DNA from 4 places in the Cupriavidus sp. 30B13 genome. Region 3 is predicted to be linked to each of the others. Evidence: predicted binding sites of a transcription regulator. Region 3 holds the regulator's gene; each other region holds the start of a gene.
The links. Region 3 encodes sigma-54, which starts transcription at its own class of promoters, with help from an activator protein. Its sites were predicted from a motif close to TGGCANGNAANCTGCTTT; they were not measured.

Region 1 (4,179 bases), on a different replicon from region 3:
TCGACGATTTCACCCGCATCGCGCGCCACGGCCTGCAGACGCTCTACAGCCAGGTGGCCGGCATGGGCTACGTGGTGCTGCTCACCGACGCGCAGGGCGTGACCGTGGACTACCTCGGCGACGCCAGCGCCGACGCGCGCCTGCGCCGCGCCGGCCTGTACCTGGGCGCGCAGTGGAGCGAAGCCGGCGCCGGTACCTGCGCGGTGGGCACCGCGCTGGCCACCGGCCAGGCGCTGACCGTGCACCAGGCCGACCATTTCGACGCCACCCACATCCCGCTGACCTGTACCGCCGCGCCGCTGTTCGACTCGCACGGCAGCCTCTGCGCCATCCTCGACATCTCCGCGCTGACCTCGCCGCAGGCCAAGGACAGCCAGGGCCTGGCGCTGCAGATGGTGCGCATCTACGCCAGCCATATCGAGAACGCCAGCTTCCTGCGCAGCCATCGCGAGGACTGGATCCTCAAGCTCGACGCCGCGCCGGAATTCGTCGACGTGAACCCGGAATACCTGCTCGCGCTCGACGCCGCCGGCCGCGTGACCGGCCACAACCGGCGCGCGCAGCAGATGCTGGAGGCCGAGCTGGGCGCGGGCGGCGGCGTATCGAGTGTATCGGGCATACCAGGCGCGCCGGTGCTGGGCATGGCCTTCGAGGCGCTGTTCGACGCGCGCCTGGGCGAACTTGGCCGCTTCGTCCATTCGCGCCCGAGCGAGCAGCGCGCGCTGGCCTTGTCGCGCAGCGGCACGCGGCTCTACCTGAGCGTGATGCCGCCGGCGCCGCGCTGGCAGCCGGCCGTGGCCGAGCGCGGCGCGCCGCTGCAGGCGCCGCTGGCGGCCCTGTGCGGCGGCGATGCCGCGCTGCAGCAGCAATTGCAGCGCGCCGCCAGGCTGGTGGATTCGCCGATCAACCTGCTGATCAACGGCGAGACCGGCAGCGGCAAGGAATACCTGGCCAAGGCGCTGCACCAGGCCAGCGCGCGCCGCGGCGGGCCGTTCGTGGCGGTCAACTGCGCGGCGATCCCCGAGACGCTGATCGAGAGCGAACTGTTCGGCCACCTGCCCAACAGCTTCTCCGGCGCCGGCTCGCGCGCCAAGCGCGGCCTGATCCAGGAAGCGGACGGCGGCACCCTGTTCCTCGACGAGATCGGCGACATGCCGCGCGAGCTGCAATCGCGCCTGCTGCGCGTGCTGGCCGAAGGCGAGGTGCTGGCCATCGGCGCCGCGCGCCCGGTGCCGGTCAACGTGCGCGTGATTTCCGCCACGCACCACCCGCTGGATCAACTGGTCAGCAGCGGGCGCTTCCGCGAAGACCTGTACTACCGCCTCAACGGCGCGCGCCTCGCGCTGCCGCCGCTGCGCGAGCGCACCGACCTGGACTGGCTGATCGGCAAGATGCTCGGCGCGGGCGTCGTCGGCGCCGACTCCGCCGACTCCGCCGTCAGCCTGTCGCCGGCGGCGCGCGCGCGCCTGCATGCGCACGCCTGGCCTGGCAACCTGCGCGAGTTGCGCAACGCGCTCGAATACGCGCGCGCGGTCTGCACCGGCGGCCATATCGAAGTGGAAGACCTGCCCGAAGGCATTGGCGCCGCACCGCACCAAGCGGGCTTGCTGGCGCCGGCGCTGCCGCCTGCCAGCGCGGCGGCGCCAGCGGTCCAGCCGGCGCCGGCCATCGGCACCGATCCGCCCTTCGATCCGCACCAGCTCCCGCCCGAGGGCATGCTGCTGATGCAGTACCTGCGCGCCGCGGGCTGGAACCTGAGCGCGGTGGCGCGCCAGATCGGCGTGAGCCGCATGACGCTGTATCGCCGCATGGCGCGCTATGGCATCGCCTCGCCGAACCGGCGCGACGCGCCGCACTGAGCGCGCGACACCTGTCGCGCGGCGGTACACCTGATGCTGTGACACCTGTCACGCCGCGGCCCCGGCTGTCTCGCGGGCGGCCGCTTTTTTTGCGGGTAATCCCGGTTTTTTTCCGCGCTTTTGCCGCCTTGCCTGCGTGTGCGCCGGGTGGCACGCCCATTGCGATATCCCTGCCACAAGATAAAACGGCAGGAGACCAGGCATGGGTGAGCAGACGCTGGCCGCGCGGCCGCTGGTGGGCATCATCGCCAATCCGATCTCGGCGCGCGACATCCGCCGCGTGATCGCCAACGCCAATACGCTGCAACTGGCCGACCGCGTCAATATCGTGCTGCGCCTGCTGGCAGCGCTGGCCGCCTGCGGCGTGGGCCGCGTGCTGATGATGCCGGACCGCGAGGGCATGCGCGTGCTGCTGGCGCGCCATCTGACGCGCCGCCAGGGGCCGGACGCCGCGCTGCCCGAGGTGGAATACCTCGACATGCCCGTCACCGCGCGCGTGGACGACACCTTCCTGGCCGCGCGCATGATGCGCGAGGCGGGCGTGGCCGCCATCATCGTGCTCGGCGGCGACGGCACCCACCGCGCCGTGGTGCGCGAATGCGCCAGCGTGCCGATTGCCGGCATCTCCACCGGCACCAACAACGCCTATCCCGAAATGCGCGAGGCCACCATCACCGGCCTTGCCACCGGCCTGTTCGCCAGCGGGCGCATTCCCGCCGCGCAGGCGCTGGCCGCCAACAAGCGGCTCGACGTCCGCATCGCCGGCGAACGCGAAGTGCGCCACGACATCGCGCTGGTGGACGCCGTGATCTCCCACGAGCATTTCATCGGCGCGCGCGCGCTGTGGAAGACCGAGACGCTCGGCGCCGTGTACCTCGCCTTCGCCGATCCGCAGGCCGTCGGCCTGTCCGCCATCGGCGGGCTGCTCGAGCCGGTGGGCCGGCATGAGGCCGGCGGCCTTGCCATCGAACTCGCCGCCGCCGGCGCAGGCCGCTTCGAGCTGCGCGCGCCGATCGCGCCGGGGCTGCTGAGCACGGTGCCCATCGCCGGCTGGGAGCGCCTGGCCGACGGCGTGCCGCACCGCGTGCGCCAGCGCAGCGGCATCGTCGCGCTGGACGGCGAGCGCGAGCTGGTGTTCGGCGCGCACGACGAAGTCACCGTGACGCTGCGCGAGCGCGCCTTCCTCAGCCTCGACGTGGCCGCCTGCATGCGCTACGCCGCCGCCGCCGGACTGATGCGCTGCGGGCGCGCGCCGCCGCCCGCTTCCCGCCCGCCCACGCTTGCCGAGAGCCTTACCGCCACCACAAAACCGTGAAGGAGACAGACATGACCACCCCAGCCAGCCAGAACACCTTGCCGCTCGGCAAGGAAGACCTGCTCGCCGTGTACCGCCGCATGCGCACCATCCGCGATTTCGAAGAACGCCTGCACGTGGACTTCGGGCGCGGCGACATTCCCGGCTTCGTTCACCTCTACGCCGGCGAGGAAGCCGCCGGCGTCGGCATCCTGCATCACCTCGGCGACGGCGACCGCATCGCCAGCACGCACCGCGGCCACGGCCACTGCATCGCCAAGGGCGTGGACCCGGTGGCGATGATGAAGGAGATCTACGGCCGCAAGGGCGGCTCGTGCAACGGCAAGGGCGGCTCCATGCATATCGCCGACCTGTCCAAGGGCATGATGGGCGCCAACGGCATCCTCGGCGCGGGCGCGCCGCTGATCTGCGGCGCCGCGCTGGCCGCCAAGTTCCGCGGCAAGGGCGAGGTCGGCATCACGTTTGCCGGCGACGGCGCCTCCAACCAGGGCACCTTCCTGGAGAGCCTGAATCTGGCCGCCGTGTGGAACCTGCCGGTGATCTTCGTGATCGAGAACAACGGCTACGCCGAGTCCACCGCGCGCGAGTACGGCACCGCCGTGGACAGCTACGTCGACCGCGCCGCCGGCTTCGGCATTCCCGGCGTGACGGTGGACGGCACCGACTTCTTCGCCGTGCACGAGGCCGCCGGCGAAGTCATCAGGCGCGCCCGCGAAGGCGGCGGCCCCGCGCTGCTCGAATGCAAGATGGTGCGCTTCTACGGCCATTTCGAGGGCGACGCGCAGACCTACCGCGCCAGCGGCGAGCTCGACGACATCCGCGCCAACAAGGATTGCCTGAAGAAGTTCGCCGTCACCGTGACGCAGGCCGGCGTGATCGCGCCGGAGGAACTGAAGGCCATCGACGAGCAGGTCGCCGCGCTGATCGAGGACGCCGTGCAGCAGGCCAAGGCCGCGCCGTTCCCCACCGCCGCCGACCTGCTGACCGACGTGTACGTCAGCTACT
Region 2 (4,179 bases), 760 kb from region 3:
GTGGCATAGGCGCCGATCATGAGGAATTCGCCGTGCGCCATGTTGATGACGCCGATCAGGCCGTAGGTGATGGCCAGCCCGAGTGCCGCCAGCAGCAGCACGCTGCCCAGGCTCAGGCCGGCGAACAGGTTGCCGATCAGCTCGGCGCGGCGCTGGTCGCCGCGCAGCGCGTCGAGCGCCTGCTGGGCGGCGCCGCGCAGCTCGGCGTCGGGTTCGCGGTAGTTGCCGGCGGCGTCCTTTTCCACCAGCGGCTGCAGCTTCTGGCGGCTTTGCGGGTTGCTGTCGCGGCCCAGGATGCGGATCGCCTCGAGGCGGTCGTTGCGGTTGCCCTCGGCCAGCACGATATTGGCCCAGATCACGTCGAGCTTGGCGCGCAGGCCGGCGTCGGCCTCGGCCTTGCGCGCGGCCTCCACGGTCTCGCGCGAGGCGCTGCCGGGCTGGTCCAGCAGCGTATTGACGGCCTGCGCGCGCACCGTGGCGTCGGGCGACTGCAGCAGCATGCTGCTCGCGGCGCTGTCCACCAGCGCGCGCAGGCTGTTGTTGAGCGTGAGCGATTCGAGCTCGTCGGCCTTCACGGTCACGGGCTTGCCGGTGATCGCGTCGACGGTCTTGTCGCCGTCCTGGCGCACCATGCCGACCGACGGCGCGTATTGCAGCGCGTCGTCCTGCAGTGCCTTGAGGATGGGGCCGGCCTGTTCCGGCGGCGCCTTGGCCAGCGCGCTCAGCGCGGCGGTCTTGGCGTCGAAGTCGTCTTCGGCCAGCGGCTTGAGGTCGGCCTGCGTGAGCGGCGCGGCCCACAGCGGCGCCGCGGCCAGCAGCAGCGCGGCCAGCATGGCGCGCAGCCAGGGCAAGGCGGAGAAGGAAAAGGATCGGTGCATAGGAGCCGGCGGAGTCCTGGTAGCGCGTTGGATCGCGTCTTGGTGTTCTGGATGGATGCGGCGCAAGCGGTGGACCCACCCGCTGTTTCGCCCCCTGGAGTCCCCGGGGGCGGAGGGGCGGAAAGAGGGCCGGCCATGCCGGCTGGCAGCGGCCGGCGGCAGCCGGCGTCGCATGCCCTCTCCCGCGGCCCTCCCCGCGCGGGAGAGGGCGCAGGCCCTGGCAGGCGGGCAGCCCGGAAGCGGCTTACATCACCTTGTCCGGCTTGCCTTCGTTGCCCGCGATGAACGGGCTCCACGGTTGCGCGCGGATCGCCTTCGGCGTCTTCCACACCACCGTGAACTGGCCGTCGCCCTTGACTTCGCCGATCATCACCGGCTTGTACAGGTGGTGGTTCTCGCCCATGGTCAGCGTGAAGCCGTCCGGGGCCTTGAAGGTCTGGCCGTACATGGCGGCACGCACCTTGTCCGGATCGGTGGTGCCGGCCTTCTTCACGGCCTGCGCCCACATGTGGATGCCCACGTAGGTGGCTTCCATCGGGTCGTTGGTCACGCGCTTGTCGCCGCCCGGCAGGTTGTTGGCCTTGACCCAGGCCGCCCACTGCTTCTTGAAGGCATCGTTCTCGGGATTCTTGACCGACATGAAGTAGTTCCACGCGGCCAGGTGGCCGACCAGCGGCTTGGTGTCGATGCCGCGCAGTTCTTCCTCGCCCACGGAGAAGGCCACCACCGGCACGTCCTTGGCCTTCAGGCCGGCGTTGCCGAGCTCCTTGTAGAACGGCACGTTGGAGTCGCCGTTGATGGTGGAGATCACCGCGGTCTTGCCGCCTTGCGAGAACTTCTTGATGTTGGCGACGATGGTCTGGTAGTCGCTGTGGCCGAACGGCGTGTAGACCTCTTCGATGTCCTTGTCCGCCACGCCCTTGCTCTTGAGGAAGGCGCGCAGGATCTTGTTGGTGGTGCGCGGGTAGACGTAGTCGGTGCCCAGCAGGAAGAAGCGCTTGGCGCCGCCGCCCTCCTTGCTCATCAGGTATTCGACCGCGGGGATGGCTTGCTGGTTGGGGGCCGCGCCGGTGTAGAAGACGTTCTTCGACATCTCCTCGCCTTCGTACTGCACCGGGTAGAACAGCAGCGCGTTCAGTTCCTCGTAGACCGGCAGCACCGACTTGCGCGACACCGAGGTCCAGCAGCCGAACGTGACGGCGACCTTGTCGTTGGTGATCAGCTGGCGCGCCTTCTCGGCGAACAGCGGCCAGTTGGAGGCGGGATCCACCACCACCGGCTCGAGCTTGCGGCCGAGCACGCCGCCGCTCTTGTTGATCTCGTCGATGGTCATCAGCGCCACGTCCTTGAGCGACGTTTCGGAAATGGCCATGGTGCCGGACAACGAATGCAGGATGCCGACCTTGATCGGTTCCTTGGACTGCGCCATCGCCAGCGGGCTGACGCCAGCGGTTGCAACCAGCGCCGCGGCGGCTACCGCCGACAGCTTCAGCATGTCACGTCGTTTCATTGCAGCTCCCAGATTGTCTCGTGTTTGATAAGGAACAACGCACCCCAAGTAACGTATCTGCAACTAACATGCCATGGCTTGCGCGCCCGTGGAGCGAGTCCGGGCCTGCCTCCGGTGGCGGCGAAAAGCCCTGCGCACCAGCAATGTGCGGGATGTATGCGCACCATTCCGGTGCACGTCGGCAGGCCGACTCAGATTGGGGCATGCGCGGCGGCGTGCGCTGCCGGACTGGTGCGCGGCAGCGCTTGCGCGCGGTGGCCGGGACCGGTGGCCGCCATGCTGCGCCGTGACTTGTCCGAATCCGGAAACGGCACTATGGTGGCCCGGCGTTTCTTGCCGCCGGGCCGGCGCGCCATCCTCGTCGCAGGCGGCGCCCCCCCTTCGATACGCGCGCGGCCGCGCCGCGCGCACCTCTGCGCCACCGGCCATGCCCATGAACCATCCCTCGTCGTACCAGCCGCGCCAGGCCTGGGCCATGGCAGCGATGCTGACCTGGCTCGCGCTGATCAATTTCCTCGACAAGATCGTGCTGGGCATGGTCGCCGTGCCGATGATGGCGGACCTGAAGCTGTCGCCGGCTGAGTTCGGCATGGTCGCCAGCAGCTTTTTCTGGCTGTTCGCGCTAGCCACCGTGCTGGTGGGCTTTCTCTCCAACCGCGTCGCCACGCGCTGGCTGCTGCTGGGCATGGGGGTGGCGTGGGCGGTGCTGCAGGTGCCGATGGCGCTGGCCGGCTCGGCCATGACCATCCTGGCCTGCCGCATGCTGCTGGGCGCGGCCGAGGGGCCGGCCTTCCCGATTTCCGTGCACGCGCTCTACAAATGGTTTCCCGACCACCAGCGCAACCTGCCGGTGGCGGTGGTGAACCAGGGCGCCACGGTAGGGCTGCTGGTGGCGGGCCTGGCGATTCCGCTGGTGACGCAGCACTGGGGCTGGCGCGCCAACTTCGTGGTGCTGGGCGCGGTCGGCGCCGCGTGGAGCGCGCTGTGGCTGTGGTTGGGCCGCGAAGGACCGCTGACGCAGGCACACACGCGGCATGCGGGCGCCGGCGCGAGCGCGGCGCGGCTGCCCTACCGCCGCATCTTCCGCGACCCGACCGTGCTGTCGTGCATGGTGCTGAATTTCTGCGCCTACTGGGCGCTGGCGCTCGCGCTGACGTGGCTGCCGGCCTGGCTGGAGCAGGGGCTGGGCTTCAGCCCGGTGGCCACGGGCCGCTGGTACGCGGTGATCGTGGTGGCGGCCATGCCGACCACGCTGGTGCTGAGCTGGCTGTCGCAGCGCCTGCTGCGCAACGGCGCCTCGTCGCGGCTGGCGCGCGGCGCGCTGATCTCGGTGGCGGCGCTGGCCGGCGGCGTCATGTACCTGGTGATCGAATCGGCCACGCTGTCGCCGGTGGCCAAGACACTGCTGCTCGCGGTGGCCGGCGCGCTGCCGCCGGTGGCCTATGCGCTCTCCCCCGCCATGCTGGCGCAGGTCGTGCCGCAAGCGCAGCGCGGCAGCGTGCTGGCCATCCACACCGCGGTCATCTCGATGGCGGGCGTCGTCGCGCCGGCGGTGGTGGGACAACTGGTGCAGCGCCACGGCATGAGCGGCGGCTTCGACGCGGGCCTGACCATCAATGCACTGCTGTTGCTGGCCAGCGGCGCGATGGGCCTGCTGTGGATGAACCCCGAGCGCTCGGCCACGGCCCTGGCGGCGGCCGCGCGGGAAATGGGGCCGGCGCGCTCGCCGGCGTGAGGCGCGCGCCGGGCGCGGCAGGCGCTCCCGGCCGGTGCCCTGAGCCGGCACCCTGC
Region 3 (4,179 bases):
ATGGTTGTTCTCGAAGAGGAGCCCGGCCTGTTCGAACACCCGCTTCTTGCTGGTGACGCTGACGTCGAGGGTGATGTTGCCGGGTGGCAGCAATTTAGCCAAACGATTCATGTGGAATGCGCAGGTTTTTCTAGTAAGCAGGCCCGGGGCCAGGAGAGGGCCGCACCAGGCAAAAGGGGATGGAAAGGCTTGTGCCGGCATGTATCGGCCGGTGCCCGCAATGTCACCGGTTGTCCCATGCCGGTGTCGGGCGTCTGGCCATTATAGAGCAGGCCTGCCCCCGCCTTGTGCATCGCAATAGCCCGTGCGCGGAAGCGGTGCCGCGCGCATGCCAAGAATAACCGCGCTGTCGTTCATGTATTGCACAGCATACACCGGCTGCAGGGCGTTGCGGAATCCCCCTGCATCATTCCGCCCGGGCCGCCGCGGCGCAAAAGCGGGCAGGAACGCGGACGCAAAAACGGGCGCAAAAAAGCCGCGCAACGGGCGCGGCTTGTTCCGGTTTCAAGGGACTGACTCCGGCGACCCCCTTGGCGGGCCGCCAGGCACGGTCATTGCTGCATCTGCGATGCCGCCATCTGGTACTTGACCGCCTCGCGGTCGTGGCTCTGCACGCGATCCTTGTGGCGAATCACCTGCCGGTCGAGCTTGTCGACCAGTGCGTCGATTGCGGCATACAGGTCTTCGTGATGCGCTTCGACAAAGATGTCCTTGCCCTTGAGATGTAGATTGATTTCCGCATACTGCCGCCGGTCCTTTTCTTTTGTATTGTCGACAGAGAGCAGCACACTTACGCCAATGACTTGATCGAAATGCCTGACGATACGCTCCAGTTTCGTTTCCACGTACTCACGCAGTGCAGGCGTGATGTCCAAGTGGTGTCCACTGATCTTGAAGTTCATAGCGTTTCTCCTTCTGAAAGAGCCACACCAGGCAGGCGGTGCGGCTCGGCTACAAAGTCTTGCGGAGATTGACGGCAGGGATTTTCAGCGCTTCGCGGTACTTGGCCACGGTTCGTCGGGCCACCACGAAGCCTTGCTCGCCGAGCAGTTCGGCGATCCTGCTGTCCGACAGGGGGTTCCTGGGGTCTTCGGCTCCTATGAGTTGCTTGATCAACGCCCTGATTGCCGTTGACGAGGCCGCGCCGCCGGTTTCCGTGGATACGTGACTGCCGAAGAAGTACTTCAGCTCGAAAGTCCCCATCGGCGTTGCCATGTATTTATTGGTTGTCACCCGGGAGATGGTGGACTCGTGTAAACCCAGTGTATCGGCAATCTCCCGCAAAACCAAGGGGCGCATCGCAATTTCCCCGTGGGTGAAGAAGTTCTTTTGACGTTCGACAATCGCTTGTGCGACGCGCAATATGGTGTCGAAGCGCTGCTGGATATTCTTGATCAGCCAGCGCGCTTCCTGCAGCTTTTGCTGCAGTCCGGCCGCGCCGGAGTCGCCTTTTGCGCCGCGCAAGATCTGCGCGTACATGTCGTTGATGCGTAGCCGCGGCATCACATCCGGGTTGAGCTGCGCGATCCAGCCGCCGCCTATTTTCCGCACGAATACATCGGGCACCACGAAGTCCGCTTCCGGGCGGCTGTAGGCGTGCCCGGGATAGGGCGCGAGCGAGCGGATCAGTTCGTGGGCGGCCTTGAGATCGGCCTCGTCCACCTGCAGTGCCTTCTTCAGGCGCGTGTAGTCGCGCACCGCCAGCAGTTCGAGGTGGCTGGTGACGATGGTCAGGGCCAGTTCGCGCTGGGGATGCTTGAGCCGGCGCAACTGCAGCGCGAGGCACTCGGCAGCGTTGCGCGCGCCCACGCCGGCGGGGTCGAAGCTCTGCAGCAGGGTGAGGATGGCCTGCACCTCGTCGATCTCGAACTCGAGTTCCTCGGGCAGTTCGCTGCAGATTTCCTCGAGCGATGCGCTCAGGTAGCCGTCGTCGTCCAGCGACTCGACCAGGAAGATCGCCAGGCCCTTGTCGCGCATGGAGATCTTCAGCGGGGCGAGCTGCTCCATCAGGTGCTCGCGCAGCGTGGGCTCGGCGTCGCGCAACTGCATCGGGGTCTTCTCGTCCTCGTCGCCCTGCGGGCGGCGCGCGAAGTCGTCCAGGCTCCAGTCGTTGCCGTAGTCCTCGCCGCTGTCGGAATAGCTGTCGTCGCCCTCCGGGGCGCCGTCGGCGCGGTTCTCGCTGGTGCCCTGGCCGTCGGCGGGCGCCGGTGCGGGCGCGCTCTGCAGGTTCACCGAGCCGTCGGCGGCCACGCGCAGCGGGCTTTCGATCCAGTCGTTCTCGCGTTCGAGCAGGGGATTCTCGGTCAGGGCCTGTTCCACTTCCTGCTGCAGTTCGAGCGTGGACAGTTGCAGCAGCCGGATCGACTGCTGGAGTTGCGGCGTAAGCGCGAGATGTTGCGAGAGGCGGAGCTGTAGCGACGGTTTCATGCGACCATTTTATGCCCAACTTCCGTGCCGGTGGAACGGAAATTGCTATCGCTGGCGCCGCCGTGATCGTCTGCAGGACGACAGGCGGCATAAAAGCCGCTCCGGGGGACGCCCCCGCACCGCTTACATGCGGAAGTTCTCGCCCAGGTAGACCTTGCGCACCGATTCGTTGGCGATGATGTCCTCCGGCTGGCCGGACGCCAGCACGGTGCCTTCGCTGATGATATACGCGTGGTCGCAGATGCCCAGTGTCTCGCGCACGTTGTGATCGGTGATCAGCACGCCGATGTTGCGCGCCTTGAGGAAGCTGACGATGCGCTGGATCTCGCCCACCGCGATCGGGTCCACGCCGGCGAACGGTTCGTCGAGCAGGATGAAGCGCGGCGCCGACGCCAGCGCGCGCGCGATTTCCACGCGGCGGCGCTCGCCGCCCGACAGCGACAGCGCCGGGTTGTCGCGCAGGTGGGCGATCTGCAGGTCGTCCAGCAAGGTGTCCAGGCGCCGCTCGATCTCGGCCTTGGCGAGCGGCTTGCCGTCGTGGATCTGCAGTTCGAGCACGGCGCGGATGTTCTCCTGCACGTTGAGCTTGCGGAACACCGACGCTTCCTGCGGCAGGTAGGACAGGCCCATGCGGGCGCGCTCGTGGATGGCCAGCCCGCTGATGTGCTTGTCGTCGAGCACGATGTCGCCCTCGTCCAGCGCCACCAGCCCGACGATCATGTAGAACGAAGTGGTCTTGCCCGCGCCGTTGGGGCCCAGCAGCCCCACCACCTCGCCGCTCTTCACGTCGAGCGACACGTCCTTGACCACCGTGCGCGAGCCGTAGCGTTTCTTCAGGTGGCGCACGACGAGCGTGCTGCTTTCGGTCAGGACGTTGGTCTGGGACGACGGTTCGGTCAGGGTAGCGGTCATGAAGGCGGGAGAATCCGTGGGTCGGGGGGCGCGGCGGCGGCCCGCGTCAGGGGGCGGCGGGGGCCGACGCCGGCTTGAGCGGCAGCGGGCTGGCGGCGGCGGCGCCGCTGGCGGGCTGCTCCTGGCGCGGCGACAGCACCGCGCGCACGCGTCCGGACGGGCTGCCCGCGGTGGCGTTGTCGGTGCCGCCGGTGGCCGTGTAGAACTCGTTGCGGCTGTCGTAGGTGATCACCGCGCCGCGGATCTCGTCGATCAGCTTGGCGCCGGCCAGGCGCGCCATGCGGGCGTGGCCGATCAGCTTGGACAGGTCCTGCTTGCCGTCGGACTCGATGCGGTCGCCCCAGCCGTCGATGTATTCGTCGACGTTGTCGCGCTTCTGGCGGATATAGGCCTGCTTGCCGCTCTTGGAGGTGGCCACCGCGTACTGGTAGCCCTCGGGGTCGGTGCGCACTTCCGCCGCATCCGACTTCAGCACCATGGTGCCCTTGGTCAGCACCACGTTGCCGGTCAGTACGTACACCTGCTTGACGTCGTCGTAGCTGGCATTGTCGGCCTCCAGCACCAGCGGCTTGTCGCGGTCGGCCTTCTCGGCGCTGGCCGGCGCGGCCAGCGCCAGGCCGAGGACGGCCGCGGCCGTCATCAGGGCAGCCGTGCTGCTGCGGCGACAGGACGATGTCGTCAGGAATGGATTCATATTGGCGTGGTGGCGGTTGGCGCGGACGGCTAGGGCCCGCGGGCGGCTTCGTTTCTCTGGCGGTTTCCGGATGGGGCCCACGTCAGGCTTCGTTCAGGGCTTCGCCGCGGGGCTGGCCGGCGGCGGTACCGTGATGATGGTGCCGT
Region 4 (4,179 bases), on a different replicon from region 3:
TGAGCGTGGCGAAGGCCGGGTCGCGCGGCACCATCAGCTCGAAATCGAACAGCAGGCCGCCGTTGCGGTATTCGGGCAGCCCGGTGAGGACTTCGAGGCCGGTCACGGTCAGGCCCGCATCTTCCAGCGGCTCCAGCAGCGAATACGTCAGCCATTGCGTGAGCTTGTGGAACGGCACCAGCCCGTCGGGGCTGGCCGGGTGATGCCAGCAGTCGCCCAGCGAGACGCCGTCGAGCCTGACGCGGCCCGGCCACACCGGCCCCAGCGCCACCAGCAGCGTGGTCAGCACGAAGCCGGCCTCGATGCGGCCGTCGACGGCATGCGCCTTGAGGTAGTCGTACAGGTTGCCCAGCCGCGCCGGCGCGCCGAACACGGCCGGGGTGGCCTGCGCCACTTCGCCGAGCCGGCGCAGCAGCCCGGCCCGGCCTTCCAGGCCGACCAGCGGATTGTGCTGGGCCACCTGGAAGGCGGTGGCGATGGACGACGCATCGATGCGCATCAGCCGCTCGGCGTCGGCGCGCAGCGGCTGGCCGTGCTCGGCGGAGAAACCGCCGCGCGCGAACAGGTCGAAGCTGGCCACGCCGAGCCCCTCCGAGCGCGTGAGCAGCAGGTCGCTGGCCGGGTCGCGGTAGCGCCAGTCGGGTCCCGCGCCGGCATCGAGCAGCACGCTGGGGATCACCAGGTCGATGCCGATGCGGGCCCGCTCCTCGCGGTCGGCCTCGCCGGACAAGCCGCCGCGCTCGCACAGGATCTGCCAGCGGTCCAGCTTCTCGCCGCCCTGGCCGCTCTCGAAATGGCGCCAGCGGCTGTGATACGGCACCTTGAGGTCCGGGTAGCGCTGGCGGATGGTGGCCGCCACGTAGTCGGCCACGGCGGGAATGCGGTCCGGGTGCCAGGTAAACAGCGCCGACGCGCCGGCCGCCACATGCTCGGTCACGGCCGCGCAGCGCGCGCGCACGGCCTGGCCGGTCAGCAGCGCCGCGGCCGGGTGCCCCGGCGGCACGGGACTGGCCCAGCCGGCTGCATCGGTGAAGCCATCGGACGCGCCGCCCGGCGCGCCCGCTTCAGGTGTCTCGTTCATTCGTCCAGTCCTCTACCCTTTGCCAGCGCCAGTTCTTCCGCGTCGGGCGGGGTATAGCTCGTGAAGTAGCCAGCCGCTACCTTGGCGTCGATTTCCACGCGGGCGTCGGCCGGGATCAGCGCATCGGGGATCGCCACCTGCTCGACCACTTCGATGCCCTGGGCGGTCAGCGCCCCGTGCTTCATGTTGCTCATCGAGGCCCAGCGATCGATGCGCTTGATGCCGAGCCAGTGGAAGACGTCGGGCATGAGCTCCTGGAAGCGCATGTCCTGCACGCCCGCCACGCATTCCGTGCGCGCGAAATAGGTCTCGGCGCGGTCGCCGCCGACCTGGCGCTTGCGCGCGTTGTAGACCAGGAACTTGGTGACCTCGCCCAGCGCCCGGCCTTCCTTGCGGTTGTAGACCACCAGCCCGACGCCGCCCTGCTGCGCCATCTCGATGCAGACCTCGATGCCATGCGCGAGGTAAGGCCTGCAGGTACAGATGTCGGAGCCGAACACGTCGGAGCCGTTGCATTCGTCGTGCACGCGGCATGCCACCCTGGTCTCGGGCTTGCCGAGCTGGCCGACGTCGCCGAAAAAGTACAGCGTCATGCCCCCGATGGGCGGCAGGAACACCTTGAGATCCGCCCGCGTCACCAGCTCCGGGAACATCCCGCTGGTCTGCTCGAACAGCGCGCGGCGCAGCGCGCTTTCCTTGATGTCGAAGCGCCGCGCCAGCCCGGGCAGGTACCAGACCGGGTCGATGGCGGCCTTGGTGACGCGCACGTCGCCGTTGGCATGCAGGATCTGGCCGTCCGGCACCAGCCGCCCCGCGGCGATGGCGCCCGCCAGCTCGGGCATGTTGATGTGGGCGCGCGTGATGGCGATGGAAGGGCGGATATCGATGCCGGCGGCGATGCGGTCGGCGAACGCGGTGGACACCAGGTGGCCCCAGGGATCCAGCGAGACGATCTTGTCCGGGTCGGCCCACTGCGGATGCGGGCCGATGACCTCGGCCGGCGCGGTATCGGTCAGGTCGGCGCGGTGGTCGCGCTGCAGCTTGCCCGAGGCCACCGCCAGCGCGCGATACACCGCGTAGGCGCCCGAGTGGGTGCCGATCACGTTGCGCTGGGCCGGATTGGTGAGGCTGGCGATCACGGGGCCGCGCTCGGCGGCGGTGGCTGCCCCCCAGTGAATGGGCTCCGCCGGCTTGTCGCGGCGGGCGTGCGAGGTCAGGACGATATGATCGGACATGGCAGCCTCGAAACAGGAATCCTGACCAAACGGTCAGGTTTACGACTTCATAGTAGGCAACCTTCGTGCCATATCCTAATGCTCGTTTTTACCGTGTGTTGCACAGCAAACCATGGCAGGGCGGCGGCATCGCACCGCGCGCGTGCGGCGCAACGCGGGACGCTGCCGGCTTGTGGTGCAGCGGCACCATGTGGAAGCGGCGCCCGGTCCTGGGGAACCGGGCGCCGCCTGCATGCGCGCGAACGGGCCGCGATGGGCCGAGATGGAAGCCGGGCCGGCCGGCGCCGGCGTCAGGTGGACCGCTCCCGGCCAACCGCCTGGCGCTGCGCCCGGGCCCCGGCAGGAGCCGCCCACAGCGCCTGGCGCAATGCGCCCAGCGCCGCCCCGCTTTCCACATAGCGATGGAACAGTGCGCCGGCCGCGTTGCTCAGCAGCCACGCGGCGATCATGCCGAGCGCATTGAGCACCGGCTGCTGCGGTGCAAGGTGGGACACCACCGCGTTGACCACCAGGCAGATCGGGAAATGGACCAGAAACACCGAGTAAGAAATACGTCCGAAAAATGCCAGCATACTGGCGCGCGGCCAGTGCTCCAGCCAGCCGCCGCGGCGCGCCACGCCGAGCAGCAGGGCCACCGCCAGCGCCACCGCGATGCGCAGGCGGAAATCCACGATCAGCGCGGCCGCCACCGCCGCGCCCAGCACCAGCAGCGCCACCGGCGAGCGCCCGGGCGCGGAGGCCCAGAACGCCAGCGTGCCCATGCCGTAGGCGCCGAAGAAATAGATTGCCCACACGTCCCAGGCGGCATCGCGGTTGAACCAGAACAGCGACGCCAGCGCCAGGCCGGACACCGCCAGCACGCCCAGCGCCGCGCCGCCCGCTTCGAGCCGCCGCGCGCACGCGCGCGCCGCCCACAGCGCGACGATCAGCAGGGCGAACAACTGCAGGTCGATGGCCACGTACCAGACCCCCGCCGAAAGCGCGTCGAAATCGAGCACGTTGTGCAGCAGCAGCACATGCGCCAGGAACTGGTGCAGGCCGGGCGCGCCGGGAATGGAATCGTGATGCATCCAGGTGCGCGCGATGGCGGCGCCGGCGATGGCGATCAGGATGGCCACGGTATAAGGCACCACCAGCTTCTGGTAGCGGCGCCAGATCGCCAGCAGCGGATGCGGCACCGTCAGGTGGCCGCCGGGCGCCAGGCTGCGCGCGGCCAGGAAGCCGCTGATGACCAGGAAAGCCTGTACCGCGATGCGCGCGTACTGCGAGAACCAGTCGAGCAGATCGGGCGCCAGCACGTGGGCCGCGTCGGACATGGGGCCGTAGAAGGCAAGGTGATGCAGCACGATCAACTGCGAGCTGATCGCCTTGAGTGCGTCAATGCACGCCATGCGCGAAGGACGGGGGCTCATTGTTATAAGAACGCGACAAAGTGCAGGAGGCGTGATTCTACTCCTATGTGTGCATGACGCACCGCACCAGTGCGGCACCGCCGCCTGGGCCACTTCACCGCCGCCCCGATTCCCTTTCCGGGTGCGTTTATGCCGCGCCCTGCTCAGCCGCCCCGCCGGCACGAAAACCACGTCAGCACCATCGCCGCGCCCAGCCCCGCCCAGTAGTCGGTGGGCGCCACGCCCAGCCAGTGAATGTGCCAGGGCACGAACTCCGGCGCGAAGCGGGCCAGGCCGTAGGCCGGGTTGAGCACGAACCAGAGAAAGTCCTCCGTGACCCAGAACACCATGATGCAGGCCACGACCCGGGCCTGCGCGCGCCAGTTCCAGCGGCCGGCGAACAGCAGCGGGAAATGGAAGAACAGCGCCACGCAGGGAAACACCCAGGCGTGATAGCCGGTCATGGGGCGGC

Region 1: the regulator sigma-54 is predicted to act here: its motif matches at 2,008-2,025, upstream of ACKI2N_RS20765 (ATP-NAD kinase family protein).
Region 2: the regulator sigma-54 is predicted to act here: its motif matches at 2,445-2,462, upstream of urtA (urea ABC transporter substrate-binding protein).
Region 4: the regulator sigma-54 is predicted to act here: its motif matches at 2,370-2,387, upstream of ACKI2N_RS27975 (GTP cyclohydrolase II).

The regions. Positions count from the first base shown of each region.
Region 1 is NZ_CP188224.1:318,165-322,343, forward strand. It holds gene ACKI2N_RS20760 (sigma-54-dependent Fis family transcriptional regulator) at 1-1,859, shown strand, start outside; gene ACKI2N_RS20765 (ATP-NAD kinase family protein) at 2,062-3,174, shown strand; gene ACKI2N_RS20770 (thiamine pyrophosphate-dependent dehydrogenase E1 component subunit alpha) at 3,186-4,179, shown strand, end outside.
Region 2 is NZ_CP188223.1:1,440,729-1,444,907, reverse strand. It holds gene urtB (urea ABC transporter permease subunit UrtB) at 1-878, opposite strand, end outside; gene urtA (urea ABC transporter substrate-binding protein) at 1,123-2,388, opposite strand; gene ACKI2N_RS06725 (MFS transporter) at 2,822-4,123, shown strand.
Region 3 is NZ_CP188223.1:682,280-686,458, forward strand. It holds gene ACKI2N_RS03285 (PTS sugar transporter subunit IIA) at 1-111, opposite strand, end outside; gene hpf (ribosome hibernation-promoting factor, HPF/YfiA family) at 552-902, opposite strand; gene ACKI2N_RS03295 (RNA polymerase factor sigma-54) at 952-2,427, opposite strand; gene lptB (LPS export ABC transporter ATP-binding protein) at 2,551-3,339, opposite strand; gene lptA (lipopolysaccharide transport periplasmic protein LptA) at 3,386-4,033, opposite strand; gene lptC (LPS export ABC transporter periplasmic protein LptC) at 4,127-4,179, opposite strand, start outside.
Region 4 is NZ_CP188224.1:1,999,735-2,003,913, forward strand. It holds gene ACKI2N_RS27970 (URC4/urg3 family protein) at 1-1,081, opposite strand, end outside; gene ACKI2N_RS27975 (GTP cyclohydrolase II) at 1,078-2,316, opposite strand; gene ACKI2N_RS27980 (acyltransferase family protein) at 2,607-3,728, opposite strand; gene ACKI2N_RS27985 (hypothetical protein) at 3,872-4,179, opposite strand, start outside.